DNA from 4 places in the Tistrella sp. genome. Region 1 is predicted to be linked to each of the others. Evidence: riboswitches for the same ligand, from Rfam matches in the RefSeq annotation. Region 1 holds a riboswitch; each other region holds the start of a gene.
The links. A riboswitch is a leader RNA that binds a small molecule or an ion and turns the genes downstream of it on or off. The one in region 1 is predicted to bind cobalamin.
Positions count from the first base shown of each region.

Region 2: another riboswitch for cobalamin. It lies ahead of CMO28_RS26670 (ribonucleoside-diphosphate reductase subunit alpha); the one in region 1 lies ahead of CMO28_RS02920 (TonB-dependent receptor plug domain-containing protein).
Region 3: another riboswitch for cobalamin. It lies ahead of CMO28_RS14605 (energy-coupling factor ABC transporter permease); the one in region 1 lies ahead of CMO28_RS02920 (TonB-dependent receptor plug domain-containing protein).
Region 4: another riboswitch for cobalamin. It lies ahead of CMO28_RS22840 (hypothetical protein); the one in region 1 lies ahead of CMO28_RS02920 (TonB-dependent receptor plug domain-containing protein).

Region 1 is NZ_NYWI01000013.1:38,912-43,584, forward strand. Features, by position in the region: gene cobN (cobaltochelatase subunit CobN) at 1-1,045, opposite strand, end outside; gene cobW (cobalamin biosynthesis protein CobW) at 1,059-2,111, opposite strand; cobalamin riboswitch at 2,238-2,471, shown strand; gene CMO28_RS02920 (TonB-dependent receptor plug domain-containing protein) at 2,619-4,586, shown strand; gene CMO28_RS02925 ((2Fe-2S) ferredoxin domain-containing protein) at 4,570-4,673, shown strand, end outside.
Region 2 is NZ_NYWI01000078.1:20,419-25,091, forward strand. Features, by position in the region: gene CMO28_RS26670 (ribonucleoside-diphosphate reductase subunit alpha) at 1-1,568, opposite strand, end outside; cobalamin riboswitch at 1,703-1,923, opposite strand; gene CMO28_RS26675 (short-chain fatty acyl-CoA regulator family protein) at 1,943-3,376, opposite strand; gene CMO28_RS26680 (MmgE/PrpD family protein) at 3,518-4,673, shown strand, end outside.
Region 3 is NZ_NYWI01000040.1:105,510-110,182, forward strand. Features, by position in the region: gene CMO28_RS14585 (TetR/AcrR family transcriptional regulator) at 1-25, opposite strand, end outside; gene CMO28_RS14590 (cupin domain-containing protein) at 117-503, shown strand; gene CMO28_RS14595 (RNA polymerase sigma factor) at 521-1,771, opposite strand; gene CMO28_RS14600 (YciI family protein) at 1,768-2,142, opposite strand; cobalamin riboswitch at 2,341-2,581, shown strand; gene CMO28_RS14605 (energy-coupling factor ABC transporter permease) at 2,686-3,360, shown strand; gene CMO28_RS14610 (energy-coupling factor ABC transporter substrate-binding protein) at 3,357-3,686, shown strand; gene cbiQ (cobalt ECF transporter T component CbiQ) at 3,686-4,429, shown strand; gene CMO28_RS14620 (energy-coupling factor ABC transporter ATP-binding protein) at 4,429-4,673, shown strand, end outside.
Region 4 is NZ_NYWI01000072.1:26,216-30,888, forward strand. Features, by position in the region: gene CMO28_RS22835 (TonB-dependent receptor) at 1-1,616, opposite strand, end outside; gene CMO28_RS22840 (hypothetical protein) at 1,647-2,468, opposite strand; cobalamin riboswitch at 2,564-2,776, opposite strand; gene pncA (bifunctional nicotinamidase/pyrazinamidase) at 2,888-3,517, opposite strand; partial or broken gene CMO28_RS29975 (RNA methyltransferase) at 3,707-4,462, opposite strand; gene cimA (citramalate synthase) at 4,516-4,673, opposite strand, start outside.

The DNA.
Region 1 (4,673 bases):
CCTCGGCCTTGAAGGCGACGGCGCGGGTCAGCACCCGGCCGTCGATTTCGGGCAGGGCCACATGCATGGCCAGGTCCGACGGGCCCAGCCCCCGGCTGCTGCCGGCCCAGGCCGCCTCGGACGCGCCGGACAGCACCACCTGCAGCACGGGGCCGGGCAGGCCGTCGAAGGGGGTGCGCGCCGCGCCCCGGCCATTGGCATCGCCCAGCGCGAAAGCGGTGGTGTTCAGCACGATCGCGGCCTTCGCCCGCTCCAGCGCCGCGCGCACGAAAGCGGCCGCCGCGGGGTCTTTCAGGCTTTGGGCGTGGACCATCAGCGGCGCCAGACCGCGCGCCTCCAGCCCCGAGGCCAGCGCTTCCACCGCCGCCGTCTGGCCGCCAAGCGCCAGAGAGCGGTAGAAGACGATCGCCGCCACCGGCCGGCCGCCCGCCGCCAGGGCGTCGATGCGCGCCAGATCCGCCCCGGTCAGCCCGGCATCGGCCGGGGCGGTACCGGTGGTCGCCGGATGCAGCCCCGCCGGCGGCAGCCTGACGGGTGCGGGGCCGGGCACATCACGCCGGCCCAGCAGGTGCTGCGCATGGATCAGCAGACCGGCAGCATTGTCGATGCCATAGCCGTTGAAATAGGACCAGATCAGCGCCCGCTCCCGCGCCGAGACGGTCGACAGGCCGTCGAGCGAACTGTCGGGCCGGTCGTCGCCGGGAATGACCACCAGTGCCACGGCACGGCTGCGGGCCAGCGCCGTCAACCGCTCCAGCCCATAGGACCAGTAGGCGGCGCCACCCAGCAGGCGCACGATCACCAGCCGGGCGCGGGCCAGCGTGCGGTCGACCCAGAGATCGACCGACATCGGGTGTTTCAGCCGCTGAAGGTTGACCAGCCGAAGCTCGGGCGCATCGGCGCCCAGCCGGGCCTTCGCGGCCGAAAGGCAGGCGAGTTCGGTATCCGCAGCCGTGACCACGACCATCTCTGCCGGGCTCTGGCGGAGGTCGATCGCCTCGTCGCCATCGTCGATCCGGCCGGGTTCGGCTGCAAGCAGATGCATGACGCCGGTACCCTCAGCTTGCCGGACGGCCGCCGAGGGCTTCGGCCACCGCGGCGGGATCCAGCCCCTGGGCCCCGATCACCACCAGGCGCGAGCGGCGTGCCTCGCCCGGCTGCCAGGGCCGGTCGAACTGCTGCTGCAGCCGCGGGCCCACGCCCTGAACCAGCAGGCGCATCGCCTTGCCCGGCACGGCCACGAAGCCCTTCACGCGATAGATCGGGTGCGCCTCGACCGCGGCCCCGATGCGGCCCGGCAGTGCCTCGTGATCCACGCCCTCCGGCAGTTCGACCACGAAGCTCGCAAAGGCGTCGTGGCCGTGCTCTTCCTCGCTTTCGCCGTCGTGATGGCTGGGGCGGGCGGCAAGATCGTCCTCGACCGCCGCCCCCAGGCCCAGCAGCACGGCCGGGTCGACCATGCCGCGCGCGGCCTCCACCACCCGGGTGGCGGGGCGAAGCTCGGGCGCGATCGCGGCCCGGGCCCGGGCCATGCCGTCGGCGTCCAGCATGTCGGCCTTGGTCACCACCACCATGTCGGCGCAGGCCAGCTGATCCTCGAACAGCTCGTCGACCTCGGCCTCGTGGTCCAGGGTCTGGTCGGCGGCGCGCTGGCGGTCCAGCGCCTCGGGGTCGTTGGCGACACGGCCCTCGGCCAGGGCCGCGCCATCCACCACCGCGATCACGCCGTCGACGGTCGCACGGGTCTTCACCCCCGGCCAGGCGAAGGCCTGGACCAGCGGCTTGGGCAGGGCCAGACCGCTGGTTTCGATGATGATGTGATCGGGCCGCGGCTCGCGGGCGAGCAGGGCTTCCATGGTCGGCAGGAAGTCGTCGGCGACGGTGCAGCAGATGCAGCCATTCGCCAGCTCAATCACGTTTTCATCAGGGCACGTTTCTATACCGCAACCCTTCAGCAGGTCGCCGTCGATGCCGACATCGCCGAATTCGTTGACGATCAGTGCCAGACGACGCCCGCCGGCATTCTCGATCAGATGCCGGATCAGCGTGGTCTTGCCCGCGCCCAGGAAGCCGGTGACGATCGTCGCAGGTATTTTCGCCCGGGTGCTCATGCGCGCCTCGCGTTGGTTCGATCCGATCGCGGCAACGGTAGAGGTCGAATGGCCGCGCCGTCAATCCACTCTCTGACAGCCGGTCCGGGCTGCGAAATCACGTTGCGCGCGCCGGATCGGGCCGCTAGCATCGTGCCCGCACGTGGTGCCACCCCGATCCAGGCGGAGGGGGTGGAGAATTGGGAAAGCGGTACGCGGAAGGCTCATAGCCCCGCAAAGCCGCTGCTGCCCCCGCAACGGTGTGGAAGCTTAAAGGCCGTCGAAACCACTGGGTCGGAAGACCTGGGAAGGGACGGCCCCCGGTCCGGATCTCCGGTCCGACTTCCGAGCCCGGATACCAGCCCGTGACATGACCGGCAGGCCGCGGTGGGCGGTGAGCGCTGATCCAGGGGGGCCCCTCTTGCGGACCTGCGGTCCGGCCGTCATCCGCCCCCGTTCCGGATCCGTTTACAGACCAGTTAGCTGCGGTCGCTGTCCCGTTCCGTCGACGAGGATGCGACCCTGTTTATGCGTTTGACCTATTGGATTCAGGGGCTTGCAGCCCTGCCACCCCTCCTCGGCGCAGGTCTGGCCGGGGCGGCGGAAACCCGTCTCGACCCCCTGGCGGTCGAAGCGCCGGGCATCGAGGAGACGGCGACGTCAGACCTCGCGCGCCTGGGCTGGGAGATGGAGGTGGTGACCCGCGCCCAGATCGAGCGGGCCGGCCCCTCGGCCGACGTCACCCGGGTGCTGCAGCGCTATGTGCCGGGGCTCTACGTCGCCCCCAAGACGGGCCCCTTCGACTATGGCACCTATTCGCTGCGCGGCTCCAGATCGGCGGATATCCTGATCCTGCTCGACGGGGTGCGGCTCAACAACCGGCTCTATGGCGGGCTCTACATCGACACGATATCGACCGCCGCGATCGAACGGATCGAGGTGGTGAAAGGCGCCCAGGGGCTGATCTTCGGCACCGAGGCGGTCGCCGGGGTGATCAACATCGTCACCCGCCGGGGGACCGGCGACGATCCGGAGGGCGCAATCTCGGCCGGGCTCGCCAGCGACGGCGCCCGCCATCTCGACGGCCGGGCGGGCGACCGCTTCCCGAACGCGCTCGGTGCCCTGGATCTGATGGTGTTCGGCTCCCACGACCAGAGCAACGGCTACATCCCCTATCGCAGCGAGGACATCGACGCCACGGTCAGCGACCGCCGCCGGTCCTATCGCGTCGCCAATCTGGGCTTTCGCGCCACCCAGCATCTGGGCGATACCGCACGCGTTGATCTGTTCTATCAATACGCCGCCGGCAAGCTGGACTTCGCCCGTCCGGTGTCGAACCACGACACCTTCAACGACCGCACCCAGCACATCGTGACCGCAAGCTTCGAGCACACGCCCTCCCAGGCTTTCGACTACGCACTGCGTGCCCATCTCAATGTCTGGGACACGGACTACACCCGGATCTACAATCAGCCCGGCGGCGGCACGACCACGCTCAATGACGGCGACTATTGGGGCTTCAAGGATTACGGGCTGAAGGCTCAGGGCCGCTGGCGGTTCGCCGGCCAGGAACTGCTCTTCGGGGCCGACAGCCAGTTCTACCGGGGCGCCGATGACGTTCTGGTCATCGGCAAGCAGACGGGTGAGGCCTATGGGCTGTTCACCCAGCTCCGCCCACATCTGGATGCCCTGCCCGAAACCGATCTGTCGATCGGCACCCGCTACAACTGGACGGCCGACGGCGCCGAGGCGCTGGTCTGGTCGGCGAGCATCCGCCAGGGTTTCGGCCCGGCCTTTATCCGCGCGCTTGCCGGCACCTCCTTCCGCCTGCCCACCGCCGAGCAGCTCTATGCCAACGACGATTGCTGTGCGAAAGGCAATCCGGGCCTCGATCCCGAGACCAGCCGCGAGGTGGAACTGGGCGGCGGCGTCGATGTCGATCTCGGCCGCGATGCCCGCCTCACCCTGGAAGTCACGGCCTTCCGCCGCGAGATCGACGACATGATCGACGGCTCCGGCGACCGCTTCGTCAACGTTTCGGAAGGCGTGCTCTCGGAAGGCGTAGAGCTTGAGGCCGGGCTCGATTTCGCCCGCGGCTGGTCGACCGGGGCCGGGGTCACCTTCGTCTCGACCGAGCGCCGGGACACCGGGCTGCAGCTCGACAACATCCCGACCCGCCATGGTTTCGTCCGGATCGGCTATGAGATGCCGGATGACACGCGGGGCTTTGCGCCCGGTGACAGCTGGGGCGCCGATCTCTATGCCCGCCATGTCGGCAATGTCCGCGCCCGCGGCGTCGACTATGGCGACTATGTCGTCTTCGACGCCTCGGGCTTTTATGCCTTCGGCCCGAAAGGCGCCCATCGGCTGACCTTGACCGTCGAAAACCTCTTCGACCGCGACTATGCCACCGGCCGCACCACCGGCGCCTCGGGTCAGGTCGACCAGCTCGGCCGGCCGCTCACCGCAGAACTGCGCTATGGCTACAGTTTCTGAGCGATCTCCCGATCTGGTCCTCCTGCTGGCCCGCCGCGGCTATGGCAGTCCGCGGCGGCTGGAGGCCCTGCGTGCCGCGGTGGCAGC
Region 2 (4,673 bases), on a different contig from region 1:
TCGTGCTCGACGATCGATTGCCAGATCTCGGGCCGGTCGAGGCCGCGTTCGGTCAGCAGCCGGGCCAGATGCGGGTTGCGCACCGGAAAGGCGCCCGACAGCGTCTTGTGGGTGTAGATATTGGCCGGGACCGGCTCGATACAGGCGCTGGTGCCGCCGCAGATGATGCTGATCGACGCCGTCGGCGCGATGGCGAGCTTGTGGCTGAACCGCGCCTGCATGCCGGCCTCGGCCGCGTCCGGGCAGGGGCCGCGCTCCTCGGCCAGGAACACCGAGGCCCGGTCGGCCTCCTGGCGCAGCCTGCGGAAGATCGCAAGGTTCCAGGCCTTGGCCATCGCGCTTTCGAACGGGATGCCGCGCGCCTGCAGGAAGGCATGAAAGCCCATGACGCCCAGCCCGACCGAGCGTTCGCGCATCGCCGAATAGCGCGCCCGGGCCATCTCGTCGGGTGCCGTCTCGATGAAGCTGGTCAGCACGTTGTCGAGGAAGCGCAGCACGTCCTCGACGACCCCCGCCTCACCCTGCCACTGATCCCAGGTTTCGATGTTGAGCGAGGCAAGACAGCAGACCGCGGTGCGTTCCTCGTCCAGATGATCGGCGCCGGTCGCGAGCGTGATTTCGCTGCACAGGTTGGAAGTCGAGACCTTGAGCCCCAGCGCCCGCTGATGGCGCGGCAGCGCCCGGTTCACCGTGTCGATGAACAGAAGATAGGGCTCACCGGTCTGCAGCCGGGTCTCAAGGATCCGCTGCCACAGCCGCCTGGCGTCGATGCGGCGCATCACCGCGCCGGATTTGGGGCTGATCAGCGGAAAATCGGCGCCATCGCGCACGGCTTCCATGAAGGCATCGGTGATCGCGATGCCGTGATGCAGGTTCAGGCCCTTGCGGTTGAAATCGCCCGAGGCCTTGCGGATTTCAAGAAATTCCTCGATCTCCGGGTGATGCACGTCCAGATAGACCGCGGCCGATCCGCGACGCAGCGAGCCCTGCGAGATCGCCAGCGTCAGCCCGTCCATGACATGGATGAAGGGGATGATGCCGGATGTCTCGCCGCAGCCCTTCACCGGCTCGCCGATGGAACGGACCTCGCCCCAATAGGTGCCGATGCCGCCGCCATTGGAGGCGAGCGCCACATTCTCGTTCCAGGTCCGCACGATGCCGTCCAGGCTGTCGGGCACCGCGTTCAGGAAGCACGAGATCGGCAGGCCGCGGCTGGTGCCGCCATTGGACAGGATCGGCGTCGCCGGCATGAACCAGAGCCGCGAGATCGCATCATAGATCCGCTGGGCATGGGCCCGGTCGTCGGCATAGGCGCAGGCGACCCGGGCGAACAGATCCTGATAGCTCTCCCCCGGCATCAGATAGCGGTCACGCAGCGTCGCCTTGCCGAAATCGGTCAGCAGCGCATCACGGCCACGATCGAGCACCAGATCGGCCGGCACCGGCTTGGGGGCCAGCGGAAACGGGATCGGCGCCTGCGGCCGGCGCGGCACGGCTTCGGGCGGCAGCGAAGCCGTCACCGGAACCAGATGGCCGTGCCGGTCGAAGTCGAAGGCGAGAGAGGTCATGGCGTTCACCCATCGATCTGCGGACCGGGGCCGGATGAACGCAGGGCAGGCCGAACGCGCGGGCACGGGATCAGAACCCGCGGGTCGCCGGACGGAAACCGCCATGCGCCCGCCGGGACTCCCCGCCCAGGGACGTATCATTCCAAGGTTCCGGCAGGTCTCCTGGCTCGCGGGTCACCGCCGCCACGCCGGCCTTCCCGACGGTTGCCCGTCAGTGGCCCAGTCTTGCGTGGCCGCTCTCCGCCTACAGTTGCGGGGACAGCTCCGGCATTGACGGGGGTGTCCCCCGTCGCACCGGATTCCCTCTTAGCCCCAGATCTTGTGGACCTGGGGAACCGAGAACGCCGCATCTTGTGCAGATCGCCGTCCCGCCGTCAAGCCTCGGCCGCGGGATAGGGGGCGAAGCGGCGTTCCGCCTCGTCGACCGCCAGGCGCCGCCCCACCGGCGGAAAGGCGCGCTGCGGGCAGGCCGGGCGGTCGCAGACCTTGCAGCCGGCGCCGATCGGCGTCGCGGCCTCCGGATCGGACAGGTCCAGCCCCTTGGCATAGACCAGCCGGCCGGCATGGCGCAGGTCACAGCCAAGCCCGATGGCGAAGCTCTTGCCCGGTGCGCCCCAGCCGCCGCCCATGCGTCCCACGGTGCGGGCGATCCAGAGATAGGTCCGGCCATCGGGCATGCGGGCCAGCTGGGTCAGGATCCGGCCGGGGCTGGCGAAGGCCTCGTGCACGTTCCAGAGCGGGCAGCTGCCGCCGACCCGCGAGAAGTGGAAATCGGTCGCCGACTGACGTTTGGAGATATTGCCGGCCCGGTCGACCCGCACGAAGAAGAACGGCACGCCCCGCGCCTCGGGCCGCTGCAACGTGCTGAGGCGATGGCAGATGGTCTCGAACCCCACCCCGAACCGGCGGGACAGCCGCTCGATGTCATAGCCCAGTTCCTCCGCAGCCGCCAGGAAGGGGGCATAGGGCAGGATCAGCGCCCCGGCGAAATAGGCGGCCAGGCCGATCCGCGCCAGCACCCGCGCCTCTTCCCCGGAAAAGCCCGGATCGGCCGACAGCCGGTCCAGCACCGCCCCCTGTTCCAGAAAGGCGAGCCGGCTGGCGATCTGGAAGGCGGCCCGGCCCGGCGGCAGCCCGGCTGCCAGCCGCAGCACCCGGCGCTCGGGATCGAAGCGGCTGAGCACCCCGCCCCGGCTTTCCGCCTCGCCCGGCTCTTCGTCGTCGATCACCTCGACACCGTGCCGGCGGCGCAGATGGGCGATCAACCGCGGCAGAACCCGGCCGGGAACCAGGCCTGCCGCGGTGTTCAGCGCCTCGGCGGCATGGTCCAGCTCGGCCACATGGTTGTGGCGGGCATAGAAGAAATCCCGCACCTCCTCGTAAGGCATCGGCGTCAGGGTCTGGCCGGCGACGTCCTGCCCCAACCGGGCGGCAAGCGCATCGGCCCGCTCTTCCGCCGCCCGCCAGTTCCGGTGCAGCCCGACCAGCGCCCGGCCGATCTCGGGCATACCGGCGGCCAGTTCCCGGATCTCGGCCATCGACGCCCGCCCGCCGGCCCCCTCGCCGCTCAACACATCGCGCAGATCGGCGATCAGCCGCGCCTCCTCGTCTTCCGAGAACATCTGCACATCGACCCCGAAGACCGCATTGATCTTCAGCAGCACCGGCACGGTCAGGGGCCGTTGGTTGCGTTCCAGCTGGTTCAGGTAGCTGGGCGACACGTCCAGCGCGCGGGCCAGTGCCGCCTGGGTCAGGCCGCGTTCCTCGCGCAGCCGTTTCAGCCGCACACCCATGAATGCCTTGCTCATGCCCGGCTCATCCTTCGCTCCCCGAATCTTCGCAAACTTCGCAAACTTCCGGGCCACCCTTCGCAAACCCACGCATTTTCAGTCATTTGCGGGTTTTTCCGTCTGCGTATATTGCGAAGCATCCCATCCGATGCAAGAGCAATGAGGCCCCTGGTGATCCTGCACGAGGTTCGCGCCCACCGTTCCGCCGACCATCTGCCCCGCGAGGATCAGCTCGCCTGGAAGATCGCGGCCGTTGCCGCCGACCCGGTACCGGTCGGTGCCGAAGTGGCCGAGATGATCGGCAACCGCATCATCGACAATGCCGCGGTCGCCGCCGCCGCCCTCGCCCGCCGGCCGGTGGTGAGCGCCCGCACCCAGGCGGCCGCGCACCCCTTCACCCCCGGCGCCACGGTCTTCGGCCTGTCACCTCATCGTCGGGTTTCGCCCGAATGGGCGGCCTGGGCCAACGGGGTCGCGGTGCGTGAACTCGACTTCCACGACACATTCCTCGCCGCCGACTATTCCCATCCGGGCGACAACATCCCGCCGGTGCTGGCAGTCGCCCAGCATTGCGGGCTCAACGGCGACCGGCTGCTTCGCGGCCTTGCCGCCGCCTACGAGATCCAGGTCGATCTGGTGAAGGGCATCTGCCTGCACGAGCACCGCATCGACCACATCGCCCATCTGGGCCCCTCGGCCGCCGCCGGCATCGGCGCGGCGCTGGGCCTGCCGGCAGAGGTGATCCTCCAGGCGGTGCAGCAGGCGCTGCACGTCACCACCACCACCCGCCAGTCGCGCAAGGGCGAGATTTCCAGCTGGAAGGCCTATGCCCCGGCCTTCGCCGGCAAGATGGCGATCGAGGCGGTGGACCGCGCCATGCGCGGCGAGGGCGCGCCCGCGCCCGTCTACGAGGGCGAGGACGGGGTCATCGCCCGCATGCTCGGCGGCTTCGACGCGGTCTACCACGTGCCGCTCCCCGCACCCGGAGAACCGAAGCGCGCGATCCTTGAAACCTGGACCAAGGAATATTCGGCCGAATACCAGGCCCAGGCGCTGATCGATCTGGCCCGCCGCATGGCACCCGCGATCGGCAATCCCGCCCGGGTGAAGAGCATCGTCATCCACACCAGCCACCACACCCATAACGTGATCGGTACCGGCAGCGGCGACCCGCAGAAGTTCGACCCCAGGGCCAGCCGCGAGACGCTGGATCATTCGATCATGTACATCTTCGCGGTGGCGCTGGAAGACGGCGGCTGGCACCACCAGCGCTCCTATGCGCCCGACCGCGCCGCCCGCCCCTCGACCATCGCCC
Region 3 (4,673 bases), on a different contig from region 1:
TTGTGGCGGGGGGGACAGGCGGCATCGGCGGGGCTCCGGATGCGAATTCAGAAACCGAAGGAATCTTCGTATTCTGAAGGCGACCGATCAAGCCCCCCGATGAACGAGGTGTTCCGATGAAGCCGGCCGTGTTCTCGATTGCCCAGGAACTCGCGACACTGGTGCCGGGCGGCGACTTTCGCCTGCTCGATCATCATCTGGCCGACGGGCCGGTGATGGCCGGGGTGATCCGGATCGATGCAGGCAGCGTGAAGGGCTTCTGGGAACGCCATGACGGCGGCGACGAAATCCTGGTGATCCTGGCCGGCCGCGCCACTTTTACCATCAGTACGGGCGTGGAAGACATGCAGCTGGAGGTCGGGCCCGGCGATGTCCTCTGTGTGCCCAGGGCCATGACCCACGGCGCGGTCCTGCACACGCCCGCCCTCGACATCCTGTTCTTCACCCCCCGCGACGGCAGCAGTGCCTGGACCGATGATCCGTCGGTCACGCCCCGTCATTGATGCCGACGATCCGTCGGTCACGCCCCGTCATTGAGGCCGGCGGCTGCGGCCGCAAGCCAGCTGCGCACGGCCGGATCCTCGGCAAGGCCGATTGCCCGGGCATAGGCGGCGCGCGCCGATGCGGCATCGCCCGACGCCGCCAGCAGATGGGCCCGAAGCGCCCAGGCGGGCTGATAGGTCTCAAGCCCGGCGACGGCGTCGAGGGCATGAAGGCCGTGCATCGGGCCCGCCGTTCCGGCCAGGGCGGCGGCATGGCCGACGGCGGCCCCTGCGGATGGGGCGATCGCCATCAGGGCACTATAGAGGGCCAGTCGGATGTCGGGGCCGGGTTGCGGCCGCCCGGCGGGGTCGGCGCGTGCGTTATGGGCGGATTGGATCGCCGCCTCCAGCTGATAGCGGCCGGGGCGCCCCAGGGCTGCGGCCGCGGCCAGCTGGGCTTCGGCCTCGGCGATCAGATCGGCCCGCCAGAGCGTGGTGTCCTGAAGATCGATCGGGACATAGCGGCCGGCGGCGTCGCGCCTTGCCGGGCGGCGTGCCTCGCAATGGGCCATCAGGGCCAGAAGACCGCGCGCCTCGGCCGCGGACGGCATCAGCTCCACCAGCAGCCGGCCCAGCCACAGGGCCTCGCCGGTCAGGTCGGCGCCGCGGGTATCGCCGCCGGCCACCATCTCCCAGCCGGTGCCGAAGGCGGCGTAGACGGCATCCAGCACATGGCTCAGCCGTTCCGGCAGATCCTGCGGCTCGGGCAGCTGAAAGCCGATGCCGGCGCTCCGGATCCGCGCCTTGGCCCTGACCAGCCGCTGCCCCATGGTGGCGGGTGCCACCAGAAAGGCCGATCCGATCCGGGCGGCATCCAGCCCCAGCACCGCCTGCAGCATCAACGGCGCGCGCATCTCGGGGGCGATCGCGGGATGGGCGCAGACGAACAGCAGGGCCAGGCGGTCGTCGGGCAGGGGCCGCGCCGCCATCGCCGCATCCTCCGCCTCCCCCGCCAGCAGGGTCAGGGCCGGTTCGGCCGCCCGGCGCACGGCCCCATGGCGCAGGGCATGGGTGATCCGGCGGCGGGCGACCGTGGCGAGCCAGGCCTCCGGCGCGTGCGGCACACCCTGCCGGGGCCAGAGGTCGAGCGCGATCCGGAAGGCATCGGCCACGGCATCCTCTGCCGCGGCCAGGTCGCGGAACCGTGCGGCCAGGAAGGCGACGAGGCGGGCACGGGACTGCCGTGCCGCCGCCTCGACCGCCCTGTGTGCCGCGTCGGGGCCGGTCACGCCGCGCCCCCGGGTTCCTGCGCCGAGGGCATCACCGGCCTCAGCTCAATGGCACCCTCGGCCGCCGCGGGGCAGCGGGCGGCCCAGTCGAGGGCCGTGTCCAGATCCGGCACCTCGATCACGAAATAGCCGGCGAGCCGCTCCTTGGTGTCGGCAAACGGGCCGTCCTGCACCTCGCGGCGCCCGTCCGTGATCCGCAGCGTCGTCGCCGTCTCGGGCGGCAGCAGCCCGTGGCCTTCCAGCATGATGCCCGAGGCGCGGATCGCCTCGACATAGGCACCCCAGCCGCCCCAATAGTCCCCGGCCCGGGCCGGATCCTTCTGCTTCGCATGGGCTTCGGCGGTTTCGTAGATCACCATCATGTACTGCATCGTTCGCATCCCTCATCTGCGGACGGCACGCCGTGCCCGCACCCCGCGGGCCGCTCTTCCCCGTCCGGAATGATGAGCCCCGGGCCATGGCGATTTCGACAGCGATGCCGTGCGGCCCGACATTTTTTTGAGGCGGGGATGTCCGGTGCCGACCCCACCCGCGGGCCGACGACTTGACACCCGATACAACCACAGATCAGAATCACCTCCCATGAAGGTCCGCCTCTCGCTCCTGACGGGGGAGGGCGGTGTAAAAGGGAACATGGGCACGGGCGCTGTGCGCCCGGGAGCCATGGCTGCCCCCGCAACTGTAGGCGGAGAGTTCGTCGCCCGCCCGGGACCTGAGGTTCCGGGCTGTCAGGCCACTGGGCAACCGGGAAGGCCGGCGACGGATGGTGACCCGCAAGCCAGGAAACCTGCCTTCGCATCTGACAGGGCCACTCTCCGAACGGGGTGTTCGGACGGGGGCGGGGTCCCCGGAACCTGCCGGGATTTCTCCGAAGGCCTTGCCGCACGTGGCCAACGCCTTCGGAGGATCGGCCCTTGCATATTATGGAAGGTTATCTGCCGGCGACCCATGCCGCCCTCTGGGCGGCGGTCTCGGCCCCCTTCGTCATTCACGGTGCCCGCCGCATCACCCGGCTGGTCCGCGAAACGCCGGAAGTGAAGCTGCTGCTGGCGGCATCCGGCGCCTATGTCTTCGTGCTCTCGGCGCTGAAACTGCCCTCGGTGACCGGCAGCTGTTCCCATCCGACCGGAACGGGGCTGGCCGCCACCCTGTTCGGGCCCACGGTCACCACCGTGCTCGGCACCATCGTGCTGCTGTTTCAGGCCCTGCTGCTCGCCCATGGCGGGCTCACCACCCTTGGCGCCAACGTATTCTCCATGGCGATCGCCGGGCCCTTCGTGGCCTGGGGGCTGTTCCACGGCCTCACCCGCATGGGGGCCGGGGCCGCACTCGCGATCTTCTTTGCGGCGACGCTCGGCGATCTTGCCACCTATGTGGTGACCTCGCTGCAACTGGCGCTCGCCTTCCCCGATCCGACCGGTGGCATCGCCGGGGCGGCATCGAAGTTCCTGGGCATTTTCGCCCTCACCCAGGTGCCGCTGGCGATCAGCGAGGGGCTGCTGACCGTGGTGGTGTTCAACATGCTCGGCCGCTACAGCCGCTCGGAACTGAAGGCGCTGGATCTGTTCCGCGGGCGGGTGGCGTCATGATGAAGCGCAATCTGGTTCTGCTCGCCCTGGTCGTGATGCTGGCGATCGCGCCGCTGCTGATCCATCCGCCCGGCACGGCGGAATTCGCCGGGGCCGACGGTCAGGCGGAACTGGTGATCGGCGAGATCGCGCCGGACTATGTGCCCTGGTTCCAACCGCTGTGGGAGCCGCCGAGCGGCGAGATCGAAAGCCTGCTCTTCGCCCTTCAGGCGGCGATCGGCGCCGGTCTGCTCGGCTATTATTTCGGCCTGCGCCGTGGCCGCCGCGAGGCGGATCCGGCCGCGGACGAGGCGGCGCCGGCACGTGCCGACGGACCCCGCGCCTGATGCGGGCCATCGATCGTGCCGCGCAGACCAACCGCTGGCGCAGACGACCGGCTGCCGAAAAGGCCCTGATCTTCATCGGGCTGATGCTGGTCTCGCTCATCGCGGCCGGCTGGATCGGCCAGATCGTGATCCTGATGCTGGTCCTCTGCCTGGTGCTGGGGGCGGCACAGGTGGCGCCGCGGGATCTGCGCGCCGCGGCCGTGGTGCCGGCCGGTTTCATCCTGGCCGGTACTGCGGTGCAGATGATCACGCTGCATTGGGCGCAGGGGCCGGTGGTTGGAATCGCCGGGCCCGAGGTGCTGTCTGCTGCCGCCTTCACCGGCCTCAGAAGCATCACCTGCGTCGCCTGTCTGATCGGGCTTGCGTTGACCACGCCGCTCACCTCGCTGCTGCAGATGGTTCAGCGTCGCGGGCTCGCCCCCGACATCTCGGATCTGGCGATGATGATGTTCCGCATCGTCTGGCTGGTGCTGGACTGTCTTGAGACGGGGCAGCGTGCCCAGGCGGCCCGGCTGGGACATGCCGGCTGGGGCCGGCAGATCCGCTCGGGCGGGCGGCTGCTTGCGGGGCTTCTGCCCCGGGTGCTGGATCGGGCGCAGCGGATGAATGCCGGGCTGGCGGTGCGCGGCTATGACGGCCGCCTGCGCTTTGCCGGCACCGAGGCGGTTGCGGCCCCGGCGCGGCTTGCCGTGCTTGCCTGTGGTCTGGTGCTTGCTGCGGCCGGGGCGGTCTGGATCGGCTGATGCTCGAAGCCCGCGGTCTGGTCCATCATTATCCGGGCGGCGTCACGGCGCTCGACCATGTCGATCTGGCGATCCCGGCCGGCGGCCGGCTGGCCATTCTGGGCGCCAATGGCGCCGGCAAATCCACCCTGCTGCTGGCGCTGGCCGGGGCGATCCGCACCGATCAGGGGCAGGTCGTGCTGGACGGCACCCCGGTCACCCACGACCGCAAGGGCCTGACCCGGCTGCGGCACCGTGTCGGTCT
Region 4 (4,673 bases), on a different contig from region 1:
AGCCCGCGGATCACCGCATCGCCCGCGGAATTGGCATAGGTCCGCTCATCCGGCCCGGTGGTGACGGTGGTGATCCGGTCGGTGATGGTGTTCTGGAACAGCGCCAGATCCAGGAACAGCGGCCCATCGGCATGGGCGGCGCCGATTTCGTATTGCAGGCTGCGTTCGGGATCGAGGTTCGGGTTGCCGAAGGTGCGGCCGCCGCCGACGGCGGTGAAGTCCGCCGCAAGCTCGGTGCCGGTCGGCGCGCGGAAGCCGGTGGCGACGCCGGCCCTGAGGGTCACCGTCGGCCAGGCCGCCCAGGCGGCGCCGACACTCCAGGTGACATCGTCCCAGCTTTCGGTGCGCTCCACCAGCAGCGGCTGGTTGGGGGTGGCCCTGGTCGAGACCCGGCCATAGGTCCAGCGGGCGCCGGCCCGCAGGGTCAGCGCGTCGTCGAAGGCCCGATGCACGCCCTCGCCATACACGCCGAAATCCTCGGTATCCTGGTTGATGTCATAGGGCGGCACCTGAGAGGTGGCCCCGCCCGAGACCGACTGGCGGAAGCGATCGCTGCGCAGTTTCGCGGTTTCGGCATCGATGCCGAACAGAAGGTCGGTATCGTCCCCCACCGCCAGCCGCGGCGCCAGCTTCAGCCCCAGCACGTCGAGCTGGCGGCGGTTGTCGTCGACCGAAAAGCCCGGCGCACCGCTGCGCTGACGCTCCGACCCCCAGTGAAAGCTGTCGACATCACGCACCGCATAGGCCTGGGCCGAAAGCCCCAGCCCGCCGCCGAATTCGGTGTCCCAGGCAAGATCGAGCGAGGCGTTGCGCCGGTCGTCGGTGTTGTCCAGATCCCATTGCGAGCCGCGGAAGCCGGCATCATAGACACCGTCGGTGCGGAGCGTCAGATCGATGCGCCCGACATCCTCACTCTCGAAGCCCAGCGCCGCCAGACCGCCACCGCGTTTCCAGGCGGTGTTGGCAAGCTGCCCCTCGGGGGTGTGGTAGTCGTCGGAAAGGCCGCCGCCGATGCCGACATAATGGTCGAAGCCGGCCGTGCCGCCGGCATTGGCGGCATGGCCACGGGCCAGGCCGAAGGATCCGGCACGGGCGGTGATCTCGCTGCCCGGGTCCTCGGTGGCGCCGCTGCGGGTGACCAGGTTGACCACGCCGCCGATCGCCTGGGCGCCGTAGATCACCGAGGCCGGGCCGCGGATGATCTCGATCCGGTCCAGATCGTCGGGCGAGAGCTTGGAGAGATTGGCGGTGCCGGCACGGCGGCCGTTCATCAGCACCGTCACCTGGCTGCGCCAGTCGCGGCCCTGGCCGTCGGTCGCGCCGCCGCGGATGTTGAACGAGGTCTGGCCCGGGCTCCAGTCGCTGAAGAAGCCGACGGCGTTTTCGGCCAAAAGATCGGTCACCGACCGGGCGGACGACCGGCGGATGGTAGCGGTATCGATCACCTGCACGGTGCCGGCGGCCCGGGCGCGGGGTTCGTCGCGGCCCTGGGCGGTGATCAGCATGCGGTCGAGTTCGGTGGCGGCGTCGGCCTCCGCCGCATCGGGAAGACAGGCGACGGAGCAGGACAGGGCCAGCACGCCAAGGGCGGGCCGGCGCAGAGAGGTGATGCGCATGGACGGACGATCCGGTTTCTTATGATTTGTTCAGCTGTGCCAGAGGAAGACGGCGGAGAGCTTGGGCGCCTCGGCGATCACCCCGCCATCGGCTTCGACCAACGCCAGATCGAGATGACGATCGAGCCGCGCCTCCAGATCGTCCACCGCATGACCGCGGCGGCCCAGATGGTCGAGCATATGCGCACGTGCGGCGGCACGGTCGGGAAACAGCGCCCGGAAGGTCCAGGGCACCAGATGGACCGTATCGGGGGCAAGGTCGCCCCCCAACTCGTCGAGCGCCGGCCGGTCGCCGGGGGTGATGTCTTCACCATGAAGATGGGATGGCAGGAAACCCGCCAGGCACCAGCTGCGCGGCCCCGCCTGGGCCGGCACGATCCAGGCGAGCATCCGGCCGAGCGGCCGGGTGCGGGCATGCAGCGCCCGGGCCTGGCCGATCGGCCCCGGAATATTGGCGCAGAGCACCAGATCGGCCGGCGCCGCCGGATCGGCGGGCGCAAGCTCCTGCCAGACGGCGTCGCGGATCTCGATCGACAGGTCGGGCCGCGCCTCGGCAAGCCCGGCCAGCCGGCCGCGCATATGGGCATTGGGTTCGATGGCGCACCAGCGCCCGCCGCGGGCGATCACGGCCTGGCCGAGCAGGCCCGATCCGGCGCCGATATCGATCAGGCTGCGCGGCCGGCCGCCGTAAAGCGCACGAAGCGTATCGCCCAGATTGCGGGCATAGTCCGACCGCGCGAGTTGTTCGGCGAAGAAGGCGGCATCGGCATCCGCCCAGAGGGCGGATGGTGGGCTGGCAAATGGAGAGCTGGCCGCGGCCGATGGCACGGCAGCCCGGGGCGTGGCGGACATCTTGGGCCTCACCTGCGTGGCACGTCACCGCAGGCCGGATCCGGGTGGAGCATTCCCCCCGGATCGCCATCGATACACCCCGACCGATGGGCACGCGCGTGACCACGAATGACGGCAGGTCTCCTGGCTCACGGGTCATCGCCGGTCCGTCGCCTTCCCGGCGCCCCGATATGCCGGGCAACCAGTGGCATCGCTGACGGCCAGCTCGCCGTCTACAGTTGCGGGGGCAGCCGGGGCCTGACGCGGATCACCGCCTGCACCCCGTTCCCTTTTGATCCCCGAGGGGAACCGTCGCGGATGACGATAGTGGAGCCGCCCATGACTGGTCAAGCATCCCGCCCTCCTGGTTATTGATACGATATAACATAACATTTTCAGATGATGCAACGCCCCCGACAGACATGCTGCGGGGGCCTCGGTCAGATGAACAGATCACCGGCGGATACGAAGCGCACACCGGCCGCCGTCATCTCGGCGCGTGCGCGGTCCAGCGAGCCGTCGGTATCGATGGCCCGGCAGGCATCTTCCACCAGAACCACCTCGAAACCGGCGGCCCGGGCGTCGAGCGCCGTCCAGGCGACACAGAAATCGGTGGCGAGCCCGCAGACGAAAACCCGCTTGACGCTGCGCGAGCGCAGATAGCCGTCGAGCCCGGTGGCGCTGCGCCGGTCGGCGGCGAGGAAGGCCGAATAGCTGTCGACCGTGGCGTCGTCGCCCTTGCGGATGATCAGCCGGGCATGGGGCAGATCCAGATCGTCATGCAGCCTGGCGCCATGGCTGCCCTGCACGCAATGGTCGGGCCAGAGCACCTGGGTGCCATAGGCAAGCTCCGCGGTCTGGAACGGCGCCTTGCCGGCATGGCTGGAAGCGAAAGAGGCATGGCCGGCCGGGTGCCAGTCCTGGGTCAGCACCACCTCGGTGAACAGCCGTCCGATCCGGTTGACCACCGGCACGATCTCGTCGCCGCCGGCGACCGCCAGCGCGCCGCCGGGCATGAAGTCATATTGCGGATCGGTCACGATCAGCGCATCGCCGGCGCCCGGACGCAGCCGCAGGGCCTCGGCGCGCGCCTCGGCTTCGGCATGACGGCGGCGACGGGACGACCGGCGACCGCCGGTCTCGGCCGAGGCGCCGCCGGTCTCGGCCTGATCCAGCGCCTCGCGGCGGCGGCGATAGGACGGGAAGGCCGCCAGTTCCTCGTCGCGCGCGCCCCGGATCATCAGCCCGTGCAGGAAGCCACGCAGCGAGCGGACCTCCTGCCCGGTCAGATCGGCACGCAGGAACATTGCCTGCAGATTGCGCAGCATCGTCGGCCGCATCTGCCGGTTGCGCACCACCCCCGACCAGTCGAGCGCCTGGCCCAGATGCTCCAGGAAGGCATCGATCTCCTGCTTGCTCGCCCGGCCATAGCGGCCGAAATCGAGCTGCACCGGCACGGTCTCGTCGCGTGCGGTGAACCATTCATACGAGACCAGCGCCACTGCCTGGGCAAGGTTCAGCGAGGCGAAAGCGGGGTTGAGCGGCACCGTCAGGATCAGATCGGCCAGAGCCACATCGTCATTCTCAAGCCCGGTGCGCTCGGGGCCGAACAGAATGCCGACCCGGCCGCCGGCCTCGACATGGCCGCGCATGCGCGCCGCCGCCGCGGCGGGTGTCGCCACCGGCTTCACCATGTCGCGCGGCCGCGCGGTGGAGGCGACCACGAAATCCAGATCGGCGACCGCATCCGCCACCGTCGCATAGATCCGGGCGTTGTCGAGCACCGCATCGGCGCCCGAGGCCAGAACCCGCGCCCGCTCGCTCGGCCATTCGCAGCGCGGTGCCACCAGACGCATGTCGGTCAGGCCGAAATTCAGCATCGACCGTGCGGCCGAGCCGATATTGTCGGCGATCTGGGTGTTCACCAGGATGATGGCGGCCTGGTTGCCGACGGCACCTTCAATGCCACGGGTGGCGGCCGCCTTGGGCGGCCGCTGCTCGGACTGATCGGTCATGCGCTCATATATCTTGTTGCTGCGAAGGGAGCCGGCCGCCGGGCAAAGTATCCTCAGGCGACGCTATTGGCCGCCGCAACCTCTGCCGCCGCCTGCACCGATCCCCCGGCGCGATAGAGCCGCCAGGTGATGCCGTCGGCCAGCGCCTCGTAAGAGGCATTGACGACGTTAGCCGAGACGCCGACCGTCGACCAGTGGTCGCCGGCGGTAT